Regions from separate parts of the Rossellomorea oryzaecorticis genome, predicted to be linked through region 1. Evidence: riboswitches for the same ligand, from Rfam matches in the RefSeq annotation. Region 1 holds a riboswitch; each other region holds the start of a gene.
What was found. Region 1 has a riboswitch for cyclic di-GMP ahead of ACKA06_RS05425 (hypothetical protein). Riboswitches for the same ligand answer to the same signal wherever they lie in the genome.

Region 2: another riboswitch for cyclic di-GMP. It lies ahead of ACKA06_RS13280 (anti-repressor SinI family protein); the one in region 1 lies ahead of ACKA06_RS05425 (hypothetical protein).
Region 3: another riboswitch for cyclic di-GMP. It lies ahead of ACKA06_RS19680 (EAL domain-containing protein); the one in region 1 lies ahead of ACKA06_RS05425 (hypothetical protein).

What each region holds. Positions count from the first base shown of each region.
Region 1 is NZ_JBJOSA010000003.1:243,740-249,762, reverse strand. Features, by position in the region: gene ACKA06_RS05430 (murein hydrolase activator EnvC family protein) at 1-1,253, shown strand, start outside; cyclic di-GMP riboswitch class I at 1,521-1,607, shown strand; gene ACKA06_RS05425 (hypothetical protein) at 1,740-2,012, shown strand; gene ACKA06_RS05420 (class I SAM-dependent methyltransferase) at 2,222-2,797, shown strand; gene ACKA06_RS05415 (cytochrome c biogenesis CcdA family protein) at 3,081-3,794, shown strand; gene ACKA06_RS05410 (response regulator transcription factor) at 3,807-4,493, shown strand; gene ACKA06_RS05405 (HAMP domain-containing sensor histidine kinase) at 4,486-5,574, shown strand; gene ACKA06_RS05400 (hypothetical protein) at 5,555-6,023, shown strand, end outside.
Region 2 is NZ_JBJOSA010000010.1:114,221-120,243, reverse strand. Features, by position in the region: gene ACKA06_RS13300 (hypothetical protein) at 84-257, opposite strand; gene ACKA06_RS13295 (single-stranded DNA-binding protein) at 276-665, opposite strand; gene ACKA06_RS13290 (YwpF-like family protein) at 928-1,368, shown strand; gene ACKA06_RS13285 (helix-turn-helix domain-containing protein) at 1,463-1,783, shown strand; gene ACKA06_RS13280 (anti-repressor SinI family protein) at 1,815-1,946, opposite strand; cyclic di-GMP riboswitch class I at 1,980-2,094, opposite strand; gene ACKA06_RS13275 (LPXTG cell wall anchor domain-containing protein) at 2,490-3,233, opposite strand; gene ACKA06_RS13270 (helix-turn-helix domain-containing protein) at 3,478-3,807, shown strand; gene ACKA06_RS13265 (class D sortase) at 3,800-4,402, shown strand; gene ACKA06_RS13260 (hypothetical protein) at 4,614-5,003, opposite strand; gene ACKA06_RS13255 (hypothetical protein) at 5,262-5,573, opposite strand; gene fabZ (3-hydroxyacyl-ACP dehydratase FabZ) at 5,995-6,023, opposite strand, start outside.
Region 3 is NZ_JBJOSA010000027.1:26,905-32,927, reverse strand. Features, by position in the region: gene ACKA06_RS19700 (Na+/H+ antiporter NhaC family protein) at 1-28, shown strand, start outside; gene ACKA06_RS19695 ((S)-benzoin forming benzil reductase) at 74-832, opposite strand; gene ACKA06_RS19690 (helix-hairpin-helix domain-containing protein) at 902-1,369, opposite strand; gene ACKA06_RS19685 (ABC transporter permease subunit) at 1,385-3,364, opposite strand; gene ACKA06_RS19680 (EAL domain-containing protein) at 3,497-4,207, opposite strand; cyclic di-GMP riboswitch class II at 4,290-4,371, opposite strand; gene ACKA06_RS19675 (DNA-3-methyladenine glycosylase) at 4,480-5,082, opposite strand; gene ACKA06_RS19670 (DmpA family aminopeptidase) at 5,161-6,023, opposite strand, start outside.

The DNA.
Region 1 (6,023 bases):
TAGAGGATCTGAAGAAGAAACAAGGAGAGGTTTCTTCTCAAAAAGATAAAATCAACGGTGAAATTAATAAAAAGAAATCAGAAATCAACGCAAACATCAGCAAGCAGCAGGAAATCAAAGCGAAAATCGCTGAGTTCGATGCGAAGATAAGAGATACAGAAAATAAAATCGCTGAAAAAGCGAAAGAGATCGATGAAACAAATGCAGAAATCGATCAGTTAAAAGAAGAAATCAAAGAGCTCGAAGAAAAAATCAAAGAGCGTAACGAACTTTTAAAAGAACGTGCACGTGCGATTCAGGAAAAAGGCGGCTCTGCAAACTATCTTGATGTCCTTCTCGGCGCTGAAAGCTTCGGTGACTTCATCAACCGGGTCACTGCAGTAAACACGATTGTGAGTGCAGATAAAAAAATCATGGACGAGCAAAAGAGAGACCAGGAAGAATTAGAGAAGAAGAAATCACAAGTTGAAACGAAATTAGCAGAATTAGAAAGCGATAAAGCAAGCCTTGAAACATTGAAGCAAGACCTTAACAGCGAAAAAGCCCAAAAAGCTGAATTGTTCAAGCAGCTTGAAAAGCAGCAGGCTTCACTTGAAAAAGAAAAAGTGAACTTGCAAAAAGAATCTAATGAATTAGCTAAAATGGAACAGCAAATCGGAGGAGAAATCCAGGCAGAACAGGCCCGTTTGGCTGAACTTGCCCGTCAGCGAGAACTTGAGAAGAAGAGACAGGCAGAAGCTGCAGCGGCAGCAGCAGCCAAGAAGGCTAAAGCTTCTACAACTTCAAGCAGCAGCGGAGGCTCTTCCGCATCGGCTTCAGCACCAGCCAGCGTTCCTGTAAGTTCCGGAGCATGGACAAGACCAGCATCCGGTGCCATTACTACTGAATTTGGCTGGGATACGTTAAACGGGGAATCCCGCTACCACTACGGTACGGATATTGCAGCTCGCGGAACTGTTCCAGTTGTTGCAGCAGCAGATGGATATGTCATCAAGAGTCATTACAGCTCAAGTTACGGAAACGTTGTGTACATCACGCACTCAATCAACGGACAAACCTTTACTACAGTGTATGCCCATATGTCTTCTGCCCTGGTAAGCTCAGGACAACCTATCGATAAAGGTCAGCAAATCGGTTACATGGGTAATACAGGATATTCTTTCGGACAGCATCTTCACTTCGAACTTCACCAAGGTTCTTGGAATGCGGCGAAATCAAATGCTATAAACCCGCGTAGATATATCAACCTTTAATAGAATAGCAGCTTGATAGAATCCTGCCATAGGTTTATGGCAGGATTTTTTTGGATAAAAACATTCCACAAGAAACCCTTATCCTTATAGGATATTCATAAAAGAATAATTCCTTCCCCTTACAAACCATACGCAATCATGTATAATGAAATTAATGTCGAAAAAAGAAAATTTTCACACAAAAAACACTTTTAAAACTTGGGTAATGCTGGTACTATAGTATTATTGTAAAAACTCAAATACACATCATTTGTACTACGTATCAACCTGCGATAAAGGCAAACTAATTCGAAAGATTAGGACGCAAAGCCACGGATCTAACGTTTCCGAAACTATGACCGCCGGGCTGCCGAAAAGGATTGGAAGATAAATGACGCTGTTTCATCATTTACTGCCTGCCATTCTTTTTGGCGGGCAATTTTTATTTTAATAAAACTACTGTCTCTGAAGCCTATGGAAGTTCAGGTTTGGAAAGGAGAAGTGAAGATGGAACAAGGAAATATTTCCGACATAAGAAGACAGTTGCGCAGCTTTTGCAGGAGAAACCGTTCCACTTTGAAAAAGTTCAGCTCCTATACAGCAGAGGAAATCAGCGACATGGTATTAAGCAGGCTGGGTTATGAAGAGGTAAAGAGGATCGTTGACGACATCAAGGTGATCGACCGCCGCGGAGGCAACACAGGCTTTTACTTAATGATGATCCTGGAAGCACTGAAAGGATCCCAATCGGCCGATTCAAAAGATAGAGCCATTATATGATAAACTCCGGGTGTCCACTTTGACAGCCGGTTTTTTTGATTCCCGAGAGCAATTACTTGATTGCCTGAAAGATACATATCATACTCTAATACATAAAGGGGTATCGTAAGGCGATTTTCCTTTTAAAAGTCTATTTACCAGGAAAAACGAAGACAATAGAGAAATAAGCAGTCTATGGAAACGTATCTTATTAACAGGAGGGACCAATCATGGAAGGACACGGACATTTATTCGAACATCACAAAGCTTCAAAACTGCTCGATCCAAAGCGTCAGGAAATGGTGCCGGTGGAAAAAGTACTTCAGCTTCTTCAATTAAAAAAAGATGACCTCGTCGCAGACCTCGGCTGCGGAAACGGCTATTTGACACTGCCGATCGCGAAGGAAGTCGATACTAAGGTTCATGCCGTCGACCTGCAGCAAGAAATGCTCGAATATCTCCAGCACCGTGCAGGGGAAGCTGGCGTCTCGAACATCGAATACGAAAAATCTTCGCTCGAATACTTAAGCTTCAACAAGAACACCCTGGATAAAATCGTATCTGCCTTTGTTTTACATGAGGTGCCCAATCTCACCAAAGTATTCCAAGACCTTAGCGACATGCTGACGGACGATGGCCTTTGGCTCATCCTGGACTGGGAGGCAGTGGAGTCAGAAATGGGACCGCCGCTGGAAGAGCGGATTCCATCTGATGAACTGGCACAGCAGCTCGAGACAGCCGGGTTCGAAACGGAAGTCGGGCATTTGCACCCTTCAGTTTATTATATTGTGGTGCGTAAGGGGTAAAGATGGAGGGTTGCTGGTGCCAGGCACAAATCACCCAATCTGTGCCTGGCACCAATAATGCAGAATGTGTACCTGGTACAAACCGCTGGAATTGTACCAGGTACAAAAATCGTTCCAGGCTCAATCCCCCGTAATTGAACCTGGCTCAAAACACCGAATCTGAGCCAGGCACCACCCCCACCCAACCCCCCCCCAATCCCCAACCACAAAAAAATCCCTACCCTCTTAACAAACCCTTAACATTCCCCCGCCATACTATTGGTATAAAAGGAGTGAACAATGTATGGTAGAAGTATCAATTTGGTTTGCGCTCGCAGCAGGGGCGCTGTCGTTTTTCTCGCCTTGTGTGTTTCCGCTCTTGCCGGCTTATGTGAGTCATTTGACAGGCGGCCAGGCGGAGGGAGGAAGGATTCAGGTGGAGAGGAAAGTGGTGTTTATCCGGTCATTCGGTTTCATCGCCGGTTTTTCTTTCATCTTCATTCTGATGGGGGCTTCCGCAAGCCTGCTCGGAGGGTTATTTTCGGAATACAGATTATACATAGAACAGATCGCCGGGATCCTCATTATCGTCTTCGGCCTGCAGATGATGGGCTGGATTTCGTTTTCCTTCCTGATGAAGGGCGGAAAGCAGTTTGAGGTGAAGAAAAAAGGGACCGCCTTCGGTTCCGTTATGCTTGGAATGGCATTTGCGAGCGGATGGTCCCCGTGCGTCGGCATCACGTTATCATCAATCCTGCTGCTTGCCGGGGCCAGCTCGACCCTGACGCAGGGAATACTGCTCCTCATCGTGTATTCACTGGGACTCGCGCTTCCGTTCCTGATCATTTCACTGATGATTACGAAGACATTCACCGTGATGAAAAAGGTGAACAGGATCCTGCCGAAGCTTGCGAAGTTCAACGGGGCCCTGATGGTTGCGATGGGGCTGCTTGTTTTCAGCGGTAAGATGCAGCAGATTTCTGCTTATCTGTCTGTGTTCAGTTTGTTTTCAACATAGGAGGAAATTGTCGTGAACGTTCAGAATAAGAGCATCCTTGTCGTGGAGGATGATGCTAAGATCAGGAAACTGATCAGGATTTTTCTTGAAAAAGAAGGCTATGAAGTATTCGAGGCAGAGGACGGAGAAGAAGGGAAGCGTCTGTTTAAGGAGTGCGATCCCTGCTTTGCGATCCTCGACTTGATGCTGCCGAAGATCCAGGGTGAAGAGCTGTGCACCTGGATTCGCGAGGAGGAAAAAAGCGATATCGGCATCATCATGGTGACGGCGAAAACAAGTGAATTCGACCGGATAACGGGGTTGAAGACAGGGGCGGATGACTACGTCACAAAGCCCTTCAGTCCGAGCGAGCTTGTAACCCGGGTCGAAACGGTCCTCCGCAGGACATCCGACCGCTGTCAAAAGCTGAGCCGGAACGGTCTTGTACTCAAAGCCAAAAAAGGTGTAGTGTCATATAAGGGGAATCCCATAGATCTCACTGGTTTCGAATTCAGGATTCTGCACCTTCTCATGAAGCATCCGGGACAGATCATCTCACGTCAGCAAATCCTCGACACCCTGTATGAACTCCACGAAAAAGTGGTTTCGGAACGGACGATCGATGTTCACATCCGGCACCTCCGGCAAAAACTCCAGGCGTGTACGAGCATGAATTTTATTGAAACGGTAAGGGGAATGGGGTATAAATTCAATGGATAACCGCAGAAAACCGGGCAGTCTCCTGACCCAGCTCACGTTTCTGAACACGATCATCATTGGGGCCGTCATCCTGATTGCCGGATTCACCGTGAAAAATTATGCCTGCAATCTCGTGAATCAGCAGCAGATCACAGGCTCGAACCTTGAAAGTCTGCTGAATGACTATCTGATCAAAGTGAGTCTGCTCGCGTTCATCCTGGCCGGGGGATTTCATTTCTTTTTTATAAAATGGCTCACCAACCCATTGAAGAAGCTGACGGAAGCCACTCAAGTCCTGAAAAAGGGAGGGAATCCGGAGCGGTTGAAGCAGCCTCTTATCTATGAAGTGAAGGAGCTGAGTGAAGCGTTCAATGAGCTTTCGGAGACGACGGCACATGTGAAGGCGAGGCAAAACCGACTGCTCCGCGACCTGTCGCATGAGCTTAGGACGCCGCTCACCAATCTGACCGGCTACCTCGAAGGGCTTGAAAAAGGAATCATAGAAGGGGACAGGGAAATTTACCGCTCCCTCCAGGAAGAATCCGGTCGCATCGAGCGGCTCTTAGAACAGCTTGTACATATCAACCAGTGGACTGCCGATACGGGTCATAATCAGGAAGTGCTTCACATTCATGAACTGTTAAAAAGAAGGCTCACGGCCTTTCAACTGAAATTCATGCAAAAAGGAATCGAAGTGGAGACGGATCTCGTTCCTTGTTCCCTTCAAGGGGACAGTGACGGCCTTCAGCAGGTATTCAACAATCTGCTTCAGAATATCGCCGACTATGACGTCGGAAAGAAGCTGTCGGTAAAAGGATTTGTGCAAGGTCATGATTATGTCGTACAATTTTCTCATCAAGGAAAAGAGATTCCCGCAGAAGAAAAAGATCTTATTTTTGAACGGTTCTACCGGGTCGATCCATCCCGTTCGACCATGACCGGTGGAGCGGGACTTGGCCTGGCGATATCGAAGGAAATCGTGGAGTCTCACGGAGGATCACTGACCCTTTATAGTGACGGGGAGCATCACGTATTCGAAGTGCGCCTCGGAATCCGTCCACATGATAAAAAGGAGAATCATCATGAACCAACAATGGTATAACATTGGCGCATTCACGTTCCCCGGTTCATGGGCAGCGATCATAGCCTCGTTCCTTCTGACCTTCCTGTTCCTCTTTTTCTGGAACAGAAAAGCGGGCGACTGGTATTCGAACGCCGTCTTTTATTTCATCCTGACCTGGAAACTGAGCATCATCATCGTAGACTTCCAAACGGTCATCAAGCATCCGCTCACGATCCTTTATTTTCATGGAGGAACATTCGGATATTGGCTAGGCATCGCCGTTGTTTTGATTTATACATTTGTTAAAAAAGAAAATCCTTATCATGCGGCCGCTGCCTGGATGTTGACCGTGCTTGTATATGAAGGCGTGTTCGACTTCCTGCACGGGTCTTATATGACAGGCGGTCTTCAGCTGGCGGTTAACCTGATTCTGTTTTTCTTTTTACTGAAAAAAATCGGCGGGGAGGATAAGCGGATTTGGTCGATTC
Region 2 (6,023 bases), on a different contig from region 1:
CAAGACTTACAGGTTGGATAAAACGTTTAAATAGTGTTTTTTCGTATGAAGGTTTCTAAGATGAGGAATGCATTCGGGGTTCCTTAAGATGTGGTCTTGAGGGCAGGATTCGGGTATTCAAACCCTTGTTCCAGTGCAGTTACCCGTTGTGAAAGATAGAAGTTTTCGACATTAGTGCGGGCCACTTTCTTGATCAGTTCTTCGTTCAATTTTTCAAGTCGATCGATTCGCTGTTCCAGCGTTTGCAGGGTTGCCAATGGGTCCCCTCCCTTCTTTTAAAATGGCAGTTCGACAGGTTCTTTCTCCGGCGGTTTCTCAGAATACTGCTGTTCCCGGTCAGCCGCAGGCCTAGGATCCATGAACCGGATGGAATCAGCTACTACCTCAGTAACATAAACCCGTTTACCTTGATCATTCTCATAATTACGCGTCTGGATTCGGCCGGTGATGCCGACGACGGATCCTTTCCGGCAGTATTTCTCCGTGTTATCTGCCGCCTTGTTCCATATCTTGCACATGACGAAATCCGTTTCCACCTGCCCCTGCTGGTTTTTAAACTGGCGGTTGACGGCGACTGTTACACTCAGGACCGACCGGCCTTCCATCGTTTTCCTTGCTTCGGGATCCTTGGTCAGCCTGCCCACCAGGGTGACTTGATTGATCACTTTTGTTCTACCCCCTCTCTTCTGGAATGATCTCATCTTACACTCACCAATCCACGGGTGTAAAATCGGGAATTTCATAAATTCATAGCCGAATCAGAGCTGAATTCACTAAATTCACCTAGGGAGATTTGCCATTTCTGAAGCAAAATAACACCAAAAATCGTAAATCCACTTTTTTTAGCACAATTTACTTATTAGGGATTCTTTTACCGCTGTGATATAATTTTTATAATTAAACCCTAATCATAGGAGATGTTCGTTCATGAAAACCTTTAAAGTGATTTCACTGCAGGTAGTGGATAATGATGAACTCCAGGATTTTGATATTGAGGACGGTCTTATCATCAATAAAGAGGATGGGAAGAGTACGTGGCTAGTGGAAACATATATGTCTCAAAAATATCTTGAGTTTTTCCAGAAGGCTCAGCAGCAAAAGGGTGATCTGGAAATCCAGGTTGTCATTTCAAACAAGGCGAACGATCCCGCTGCTTTCATGACATCCATTCGCGGTATTAAAAAAATGAACGGCCGGATGAGTGTTTTATTTGAGGGTAAATTGAAGAAACAGCGCAATGAATATGCGGAATTATTATTGGATGACTTATTGCAAAAAGGATATACCGGGGATGAACTGGTGAAGGAATTCCGAGAAAAAATGGTATCGAAACCGCGTCTGCCTGTTACTTCAAAACCAAGCGTCTAATTTTTCACAACAATATGTAAACTTCTTATAGAGTAGCCGTTGACTGTTTGATATAATATAAGTATCGAAACGATTTTATAGGCAGGTGTCCACCATGATCGGGGAAAGAGTCAAGAAATATAGACAGGAAAAACGAATGTCTATGACGGAACTGGCTGAAAAAGCTGGGGTTGCCAAGTCATATCTGAGCTCGATTGAGCGAAACATTCAACAGAACCCATCCATTCAGTTCTTGGAAAAAGTCTCTGCCGCATTGGGGATTTCAATGGACGCGTTGTTGCATGATGAATCAGAAAATAATTCTGTTGACCGCGAATGGATCAAAATCGCAGAGGAAGCAATGGATTCCGGTATTACAAAAGAACAATTCCGGGAGTTTATTGAATTTAATAAATGGAAATTGGGCAACAAATAAAGTCTTGCAGCGAGCTGCAAGACTTTTCTTATCATACTGCTTCGTATTCCGTTTTTCTCTTTGTTTTGTTTTGTAAATAGTCCCGAATCTCTTCCTTGGATATCCCTGCAGACAATGCTTCTTTGATTAGTTCCACCCATTCTAAATCAAGTTCTTTGTTCACCTTACATACCCTCCTAAAATACAAAACAGTATTTCAGGCAGCCCAGCCATCATTGTATTCCCGCATCACTTTCCACTATGTACATGCAGCATACGGTAGATCTGTGACTTTGCGTCCCTATCTTTCAATAGGTTTGCCCTTGTCTGATGTATCCTTTGTCCTGAGTCTATTATACCTAGAACAAATAAAATGTTTTGTTGTTTTTTGTCTTTTCTGATAATTTAATTAACTCTTTTTTCTTCCACTTATAACCAGTTTATGACAAATTAAACAGTAAAATTTCTCTTTTACCGGATTTTATAAAGGTATTTGTCGAATTCCTTGCAGATTTTCACTTGATTGTTTATACCTCCCGATTATTTTTTCTCTCTGACGTTTTCCATCAGACAAGGACTTTTGAAATGTCACCCCATAGAGAGGTAACTGGGTAAGGTCGTTTCCGCATGAAGGACAAATCCACTCACCTGATTCAGAACTGCTAAAAGAATTACGGGTGCAACGATTGCATATCTTTTTATACATTCCTCTTCATCTTCCTTCCCATCATTCTTTTTTACCCTGGAGGTTCCTTTTTATTAATAAAATCATTATTCCTGTTATCAAACAGCCAATACCTAGAAATAAAATATTAAACAGATTCGTAGCAGTATTCGGAAGTTTAGGTCCCTGTGATGATACGGGCGAGGCTGATCTATTAACATCAGGATTCACTTGAGTACGATCAGGAGTTATTTTACCAGGCTGGTCGTTATCGTCTGTATTTGGATCATCAGAATCTGGATGTTCTGGAGTACCATCATCGTCTTTGGAGTCGTCATCCGGTGTGGCGGGGTCATCTAATTCGGCTATTATGATAATTTCAAAATGAGCTGATGTTCCCTGATACTCGTTTCCTAATTCATATGGCATTTTTACCATAAAGTTCAATGTGTCGGAATCGGATTTCAATAAATGCTTAGGCAGGAAACCTTTAAAGTTACGTAGTTTATCATTAAATAGTGATTCTGAGTTTTCTGAAAGTACTTCAAGTTCCAGCTCGTTAAAAAGCTTGTTATGACTTGATTTATTGACGACCCGCAAAGAATAATCTATAGATTCATTTCCCGCGTTTTCTATTGACAAGGTTCGTTCAGCCCAATCTCCGGGTTTCATGTTATTAATCTTAAATAAGAATTTATCAGATGGATGAAGAATAATATTCCCAACTTTAGATGCACTGACTGGTTGACTGCTTGTTACAATCATTAAAAGAATTATGAGAGCACTAATATAAACTTTATTCCTCATAGCCTTCCTCCTAGTACACAATTTACCCGGTGCAAAACTCCTTCGTTCTCTTTAGTGAACAACTTTTGTTCATTATAGATTATTATAAGGTTTTATTAAAATTGAAAATATATCATTTTTTCTTAATAAAGAACAACAGACTCTTTAATACTCTTATTATCTTTATTTTTCTAACTATTTCAAATTTTATTTATTTGCTTTTGTTCTATATAATGAATTAAAAGTGTTAAGGGTGAGAGTATATATGGTTGGTGACCGAATTAAAGAACTCCGCACAAATTTAAATTTAACTATTAATGAACTGGCACATCTATCTCAAGTTTCAAAATCCTATATTAGTTCGATTGAACGTGGATTACAAAAAAACCCTTCAATTAAAGTTCTGAAAAAATTAGCTGTTACATTACAGGTTCCCCTTGAATCCATCATTTCTTTTGGCAAGCATGAAATTACATTAGACGAAGAATGGATAGAACCGTTGGAGGAGGCAATCGATCAAGGCTTAACAAAAGAAGAATTTCATGAGTTTTTGTCTTTTTTCCAATATAAAAGGATGAAAAAAATCGATGAATAAACTACTAATGATATTGGTTCTACTTTTATTCACAGTAGGATTTGGAATGATTATGTATTCTGTGAAAGAAATTGAAATACATAAATACGAAGAAAAAGAGGCATTAGCGCAAGCAAAAGAGGCGATCAAAGAGGATGAGCCAAACGAATCAGTTGATTCCGTTTCTATCCAACCAAGGACAGTAAATTATGAATTTGAAAAAGGGGATACAATCGGGATACTAAACATTCCTAAATTAAAGAAAGAACTTCCCATCATTGAGGGAACAAACGCTGACGAGTTAAAAAAAGGAGTCGGTCATCACTCCTCTACAAAGCTTCCTGAACAAAATGACCAAATTTTCCTTGCAGGACATCGCGACTCTGTATTCAGGAATATTGGTGAATTGGAAAATGGGGACACTTTATCAATTGTGTTAAAATTAGGGACTTACAGGTATGAGATTTTCAATATGTATGTGGTTGATGAACATGACCTAACTGTAATCCGATCAACAAACCCTCAAGAAATTCTCACTTTATCAACTTGTTACCCATTCAATATTATAGGACCTTCCTCAGAAAGATACATCATTGAAGCAAAAAGACTCCATTAAAAAGCTCCTGCTCACTTGAGTCAGGAGTTTTAATGGATAATATCGCTGTAAAAGGGGGACTGATCTGAATAATGGGTATTTATAAGTTCTTCGATAATAAAATCAATGTCCACCCGCCTATAGTCTCTGTCAGGTAATTCTTCATTAAAAGTTTGGTAATATAATATCTGGGCAAGTTTATAATCTTCCAGTGACGGCCCTTGAGAATAACTTAGTTTTTTTTTGAAGAGTTCTCTAACTTCTCCAAAAGAAATCTTGCTTCTGCTTTACAGGAAAAGTCATAATCCGTCCCTTGACCTTGCTGAAGTTCTTCAATTTCTTTTATTTGGTCCTCGGTTGGTGTTTCAGAAAGTACTTTTTCAATCGTCTGATTGATTTTTAAAGCTAAATCCTGATGAAATTCAGGGTCGTTTTTTATTTCCTCATCTAGGCTTTTATACCATGAAGCATTTTCAGTTATGTATGATCGCCAGTCTTTAATAAAATCTTCTATATCGAATTTGTCTTCTTCCCATTGAATCGAAGCCATGTAGTGTTCAAATGATGTCTTTATAGAACGGGTTATACTTATTTTTGTACCCGATGGTAAATTTTTTAACATGAAGTAAAGTACCCCCTAACTTGGTAAACAATTCTTATTAATGTTACTATACCATAACAGTATTTTTATAAATAGATGATGCACATCTGTAAAATATGGTAATAAAAGAATATGTTTACTTTTTGCTTTGCTTATATTTAAATTTTACAATATTACGTAAAGACACGCAATTTTAACCTACATCAACCTTTATCTTATTCATTATAACAAAATAATAAAAAACAGAGACAGTCCGAACCATCTCTGCTTTTAAAGGTATTACTCGTCCTTATTATCCTTATCATTCATATCGATGTCATCTTCAATAGCATCTTCTTCAGGTGTGTTGTTGTCCTTTGTTGCATCTTTGTCATTCGGCGTGTTCTTATCTTCTGACTCAGGGTAGTTCTCGTCGTTCATATCGTTGTCATTCATGTCGTTATCATCGATATCGCCATCTTCGTCGACGTTCCCGTTGTCTTCGACATTATTGTCTTCTGGAGGAGGCTCCTGGTCGTTTGCGTTACACCCGACTAACAGCATAGCTGCAAGTGCTGATCCGCTTAGGATTGAGAGTAATTTTTTGCTCATGATGTTGGCTCCTTTCTGTTGTTGGTTGTTTTTGTGTAAGACCGCGGTATGTGGTCTTTCGTGGTTAGCTTTCCCTGAAGTTTGGTTTTTTTGCATGGATTTTTGGATTTGTTTGTGGGATTTTTGTGGTTGGGGTTGTTACTTTCGGGATGTAGTCATATATAGGGCTGTTAATACCGCTTTTGATTTCCGTGGAAGACTTCGCTTTCCGCGGGCAGCTTGTGAGCCTCCTCGGCTTCGCCTGCGGGGTCTCACATTAGCTACTTTTCCCGCAGGAGTCTTCGTCTTCCACTCCAATCAACGCTGGGTCCGGTTAAAAAATTGGGATAGTTACAAACCAACCAACTTGAAGTGATTATAGAAACAATAAAAACCAGCCCTTCTGTGATTCAAAAATCACATCAGAACTGGTTCCATCCATTTATTCTTCTTTAGCTCCAAGTGCGAACA
Region 3 (6,023 bases), on a different contig from region 1:
GCCAAAGGCAAGCACAGCACGCTCATAATATAAAAAGAGACAAAACCGATTAAGGATTTGTCTCTTTTTCTTTTTATAACAAGTCATTCACGTGATACAATTTGCCGGACTCCACGTCTTTTTCCGTTACAAGATCCACAAGGGCGCCAGCTACTGTATCCGCACCCCTCAGCATCCCCTGCTCCTTGTATCGCTTGAAGTTTTCTACATCTGCGAAAGCTTCTTCAGAAGAAGAACGGATGGTGCCCTGCATATCCGTGTCCATCACTCCCGGACTGAACGCAATCACTTTGTGGCGGCTGCCCATTTTTGAAAGTTCAAGACTGACGGTTTCGGTCAGCATATTGATGCCGGCCTTCGTGGAACAATAGGTACTCCACCCATAGACTGGCCTGCTCCCCGCCCCGGAACTCACATTGACCATGATCAGCTTGCTTCTATCAGATTCTTGCAAGGCTTTCAGCATTTCATTTGTAACAATCATGGGGGACAGCAGATTGACATTCACGCTTGTCTCAAGATCGGCATTCTCCACCTGCCCCGATGGATTGATAGGTGTCACCACTCCGGCGTTTTGAATCAAAAAGACTCGTTCGGCGTTGGCTTCCAATACTTTTTCTCCTGCCTTCTTCGCTGCCTTCCCGGTTTCATCGGGATTGGAAAGATCGCATCGCACGAACTCATAGGAGACTCCTTCTCCTTCACACATCGATTTTAGTGCCTCATTATCCGATCTTGAAATATTGATCAGTGAAATCCCCTTTTCAATGAAGAGCTTTGCGATTGACTCCCCAAGTCCCCTGGTGGCACCCGTTACGATTGCATAATCCATCCTATCCTCTCCTTTCTTATATGAATTGATTATATAGGAGAATAGGTGAATCAAGAAAGTTTTTCGTCCTTACCGCTTCTCGTCCCAAGCCTTTGTCGGACGGTCAGTGGGATAGCCGTGTTCAGCCCTGTATGCTTTTCTTTCAGCGGTGAAGTCCCACCAATTCTTTTCACTGTCAGGATGCCGGGCATGGTGGACAACACAACGTAAGGAATCTTCTACACAGGGATCCATCCACACTCCGTATTTTTTCTCGAGTGCGATAATGAGGTCTTCCCCTTTTTCATCCTTGATCTCTTCAAATGTATGAAACTGCAAATCTTCGACGACGTTATGGGCCATGTTCGGACCGATGGAAGGAATCTGCTGGAAATTGGACATCCCGACCAGATATCGAGCTCTTTCAAGCGGGATCCCCAGTCTTTCACCCAGTTCTTCCGGGGAATATGTGTTGATTTCCTTCAATCTTATTTTTTCCCGGCGCAAGGAACTTCTTTCTTCATCCGTCAAAGGAAGCTTCGGACTCTTAGCGCTCATTTTTCACAACTCCTTTTACCCTTTAAAAGTCTGATGATTCGTCAATTTGAAATCCTCCATGACCGGTTGGTACTCTTTCCTTTTCACACGCTTCTTTTTGCTCTTGATCGGTGTGTTGTTTACGAGTACGCCGACCTTCTTCTGCTGAATTTCCTTCACTCCCTGGACGATGAGCTGCATCGCGATGATAGCGATCATGAAAGCAAAAAGCGGGGCAAGTACGACCCAGTATTTACCCGTCATCAGTGAATACCTTGCAGAGCTTATCAGCCCTGACCACTCAAAGGTACCGGTCTTAGGCGGGTCAGGCATGTCGCCGCGCGTGATGATCGTTCCTCCCAAGAATAAGTGAAATAAACCTAGGTGAACTAATATGAGCAGCGTCTGAATGAATTGATGGCCGAAAATAATGAATAGCCGAGGTGCCAAATGGGGGAATAAATGGGTCCACAGCAAATGCTTATTACTTCCTCCAAGCAGCTTGGCAGAAAGAACAAAGTCTTTCTTTCCTATCAACTTCAATTCATTCCCGATAAGCACGGTGGTTAAGGGTAATACCAGTATCGTCAGCAGGATAGCTTCAAAAATCAGCCGTTCAAATATTGAATTTTGAAATCCCTGAGCAGGAGAACCCCATAATACGGGTCTCAGCAATAAATAAGCAATCAAACTCAAAGGAAGGAAATGGATGGAATCCACCATCCGGTCCAGCCAGTTTTTCCGGTATTCTTTTAAATGAAAGTGATACACCACACCAAGGTAGAACCCTCCTACGACCCTTAAAAACGCAACGATCAACGCAAATAAAAGTGTATATTTAGCCCCCACAATCATTTGATCCATGATGCTGTATCCAAAAAAATCAGATCCTAAAATCATCTCTTTGGATGGAGGATGCGGCGGTGCTGAGATAATCCGCCCTTCATCATTTTTCATGTAATTAATAAAGTTGATAGGTTTTTCTTTAAACAGCGGAAATATGAAACTATACGCGATCATGATAAAAATCATGCTGAATCCGGCTGCAAACTTAGGGTTATGCATATGCTGCCACCATAACTTTCTGAGGGTGGCAGCCCATACCCATATTCTCCATTCCCGAAAGTGATTGCGGTCTTTCTTATATTTAGTAAGGTCTTCCCCGCTTCCATCATTCACCCACAGATATACTCCTTGATATATGACAAAGAATGGGGTGAAAATGAGTAATAGGGAGACTGCAATGACAATCGGCCTGAAATCATCAGTGATGAAGTACGTTATTCCTCTCGTATTAAAAATTGTTTCGATGATGAACAAACTTGAGAGCATGCCCCAGATAATGATTTTTCCATGATAAAAAAAGCTCGGTGACACATTTTTCATTACATGTGAACGGAATATTTTCCATTTTGATAACCCTTTGCTTTGTGCGAATTCAATATGGGGTTTCATAAATTCCTCTTCTGTAATTAAAAGAAGAATCCGAAAAAAAGAGATCATCGGTATGACAGCGAGAGTAATCATCGGGGCAAGATATACCGTCTCTTCCCCGTAAGCGGTAAATAGCATTAACTCAACACCGAATTTTTTGAATATAAAAACAATGAATAATTGGAGAAGAAAAGCAAACATCAGATCCGGAACAGTTTCAAGCAGATTTAGAAGCTTCTTGATCGGTTCAGTCAACCAGCGGGGCAGAAAGACGGTAATCAAATTTAAAATTAGTGCAAGCCCGAGACCTATGGCCAAAGCTCCCCCCAAAATCTTTAAGGAGTATAGGTATGGCGTCCATAGAAATTCCAACAGCTCAACAGGTTGATTCTTGTAATAATAAATCCAATTCTCCGGCTCAATGAAATAAAATATAAACTTGATGAATTCTTCGAAGTAACCTATGAAGTTATACACTCCTCGCTCACTGAATGCTTGAGGAGCTATACTAACAGCCAAAATACCCATCAAACCAAGAAAATAATAAAATATCATTTTCATCGGAAACTTCAAAACCCTCATAATAATCCCCTTTTTCCTTTTTCTTCAGTTTAAAGGAAGCTGTAAATTTTTTCAATTTCATTTCAATTAAAACAATTTCATTTCATATGAAGTTTCCGTTCCCCGACAACTCCTATTCAAGCCTTTTTGTTATTATGCAAGCAGCTTACTCGGCTTCCCGAGAAAATATCCCTGCCCAATGGTAATGCCAAGTTCTTTGGCTGCCAGCATATCTTCTTCCTTTTCAATTCCTTCCAAAATAATGATTGCATCATTTCCGTAAAATTGTTGAAAGAAAGAGATGAATCTCTGTTTCCTTTTACTCCAGGCAAGCTCTTTGGCAAAATACCGATCAAGCTTGATGATATCGGGTTCAAATTCGATGGACTTCTTTATCGAGGCCGTCCCTTGTCCGAAATCATCAATAGCATATAAAACATCGTATCGTTTAAGGCTTTTCAGCGTTCTCAACAATAAAGGGTTCTGCCAAAGTTCGTCCGGAGTCGATTCATTCAATTCCAGGATCAACCGGCCGCGTGCTCCGGGGTATGTTTCCATGAGATGATCGAAGTAAGTGTGGAAGCTTGGATGTAAAAGTGTCGTCACATAGACATTCACGAATAGCTTCCCGCTTCCATTGTGATGACCGAGAAAACCCTCGATTGCCTTTGTGATCGACAAGGTATCCAGCTTATATAAGATGTTCGCCCTCATCGCTGTCTGGAAAAGCGTTTCAGGATTTTCCTTATGGGTATTCCTCATCAGCGCCTCATATCCATAAAGCGACGGGGTATGCCCCATCGTGAATAACGGCTGATAATCATGATAGATATAGTCATTTTGAAAAATCGTAAAAATATTCATAAATCCCCTGTACTTTCTTTGTTAAGAGTTTTTGGACGTTTGAACGGCATAAAAAAAGACCACATGAAAGAACGTAAATTCCTTCGTATGTGGTCGGTTGCGCCACTAGCTCCCCTGAATGCAAGCGCCCATCTATCAGTCAGGTTCACAGCTCCCAATGCGAAATGTATCATTTTATGTAGAATAAGGTCTTATTAAGTAAAATATACCATAAAACTAGTACATTGGGATTATTTTTCTATTATTTATTTGAAAATTTAGAATCTGGTTGTTCATCTGGAGACATAAGGATTTCCCTTCACCCAGAAGCGCCACGGATAATCTTTTGCTTCCCCCGAGTTATCGATTCCAATTCTTTTACCGGCGGCAATCTCAGGCGGGGTATACCCTTCTGATATGATAAGCGGGGGTTCAGTATAGAACCTTCCATAGTCCTCCATCGTGATCCCTAATGCTTTCGTCAATTTGCCCGGGCCGCTCGTCCAGTTTTTCATCGGATGGCCCTTCCTTCTCTCTGTCATTAAGTCGAGTCCCTCCAGCGGTTCGACTGCCCTTATCAGGATGGCATTCGGCACCCCGATTTCTGCAGCGACAACATTCACAAGGCAATGGGTATGCATCAAATATGTATAAACCCGGCCGGCTTCATGAAACATGATTTCCGTCCGTTTTGTCCGGCGGTTGCCGAAGCTGTGGGCGGCCCTGTCTTCCGGACCGAGATACGCTTCTGTTTCCACGATATAACCCGAAGCGATTCCTTCTTCGGTTTCCTTCACGAGCACACATCCTAATAAGCCCTGCGCCAGTTCCAGCGTGGGCTGCTCGTAAAAAGAGAGAGGCAGCGGTGTGTAATTCATCGTTTCACTTCCTTTCATTCTTCAACCTTCATCTTATCCTTCCTCTTTTCCCTGGGAAAAAGTCATTTTAAAGGCAGGATACCATTTCCCTTTTCCTTATTTCCTTAAACCGGCAAGCAGCTCCGGCGGAATGGCTTCCACAAGCCGGCCATTCCTTCCGGTGGTTGTTTCTGCCTTGGCCAGGGCATTCCAAATCGCTTCTTCGACACACTCAACAGCCATTTCGAACAGGGTAGAAATGAGCTCTCCGTCTTCTTTGATGAACGGATAAGTGGTTGTATTGGACTCGTCCGGTTGATGCGGGACCTTATGGGCAGTGGAGAATGCGAGGACAATATCACCGCTCCCGTGCGCAGCATACGATCCGGTCCTGGACAGGCCGAATGAAGCCCGCTTGGCCAGCCGCTTGAGCTGTCTATCATTCATTGGGGCGTCTGTCGCGAGGATGATCATAATCGATCCGTCGGGGACCTCCTGTTCTTCCTTCGGGAGGCCGGTATCGAGGGAAAGGTCCCGCCGCCTGCCGAAATTAGCCACTACTAATGCTCCTACAGTATATTCATCCGCTCCAACGGTGCCTCGCCTCGAGCTTGTCCCGGCGCCTCCCTTATACCCAAGACAAAGCATCCCGGTCCCCGCCCCGACACATCCTTCATCCACCAATCCTGAACGGGCATTTCTAATCGCCTGGCATGCATCGTCCGCAGTCACATGAAGCCCCCGGATATCATTCAGGTATCCATCATTGCACTCACCGACAAACACATTCACCGTCCCTGTCGTGTCTCCAATCTCTGGACACTGCTCCATCAAAAACTCTACGGTCCCCTTCATGACATCACCGACTGAAAGTGTATTCGTCAGCATGATCGGACTCTCCAGCACGCCCAGCTCTTCGATTTGGATCGTGCCCGCGGTTTTGCCAAACCCGTTGATCACATGGCTCGCTGCAAAGACTT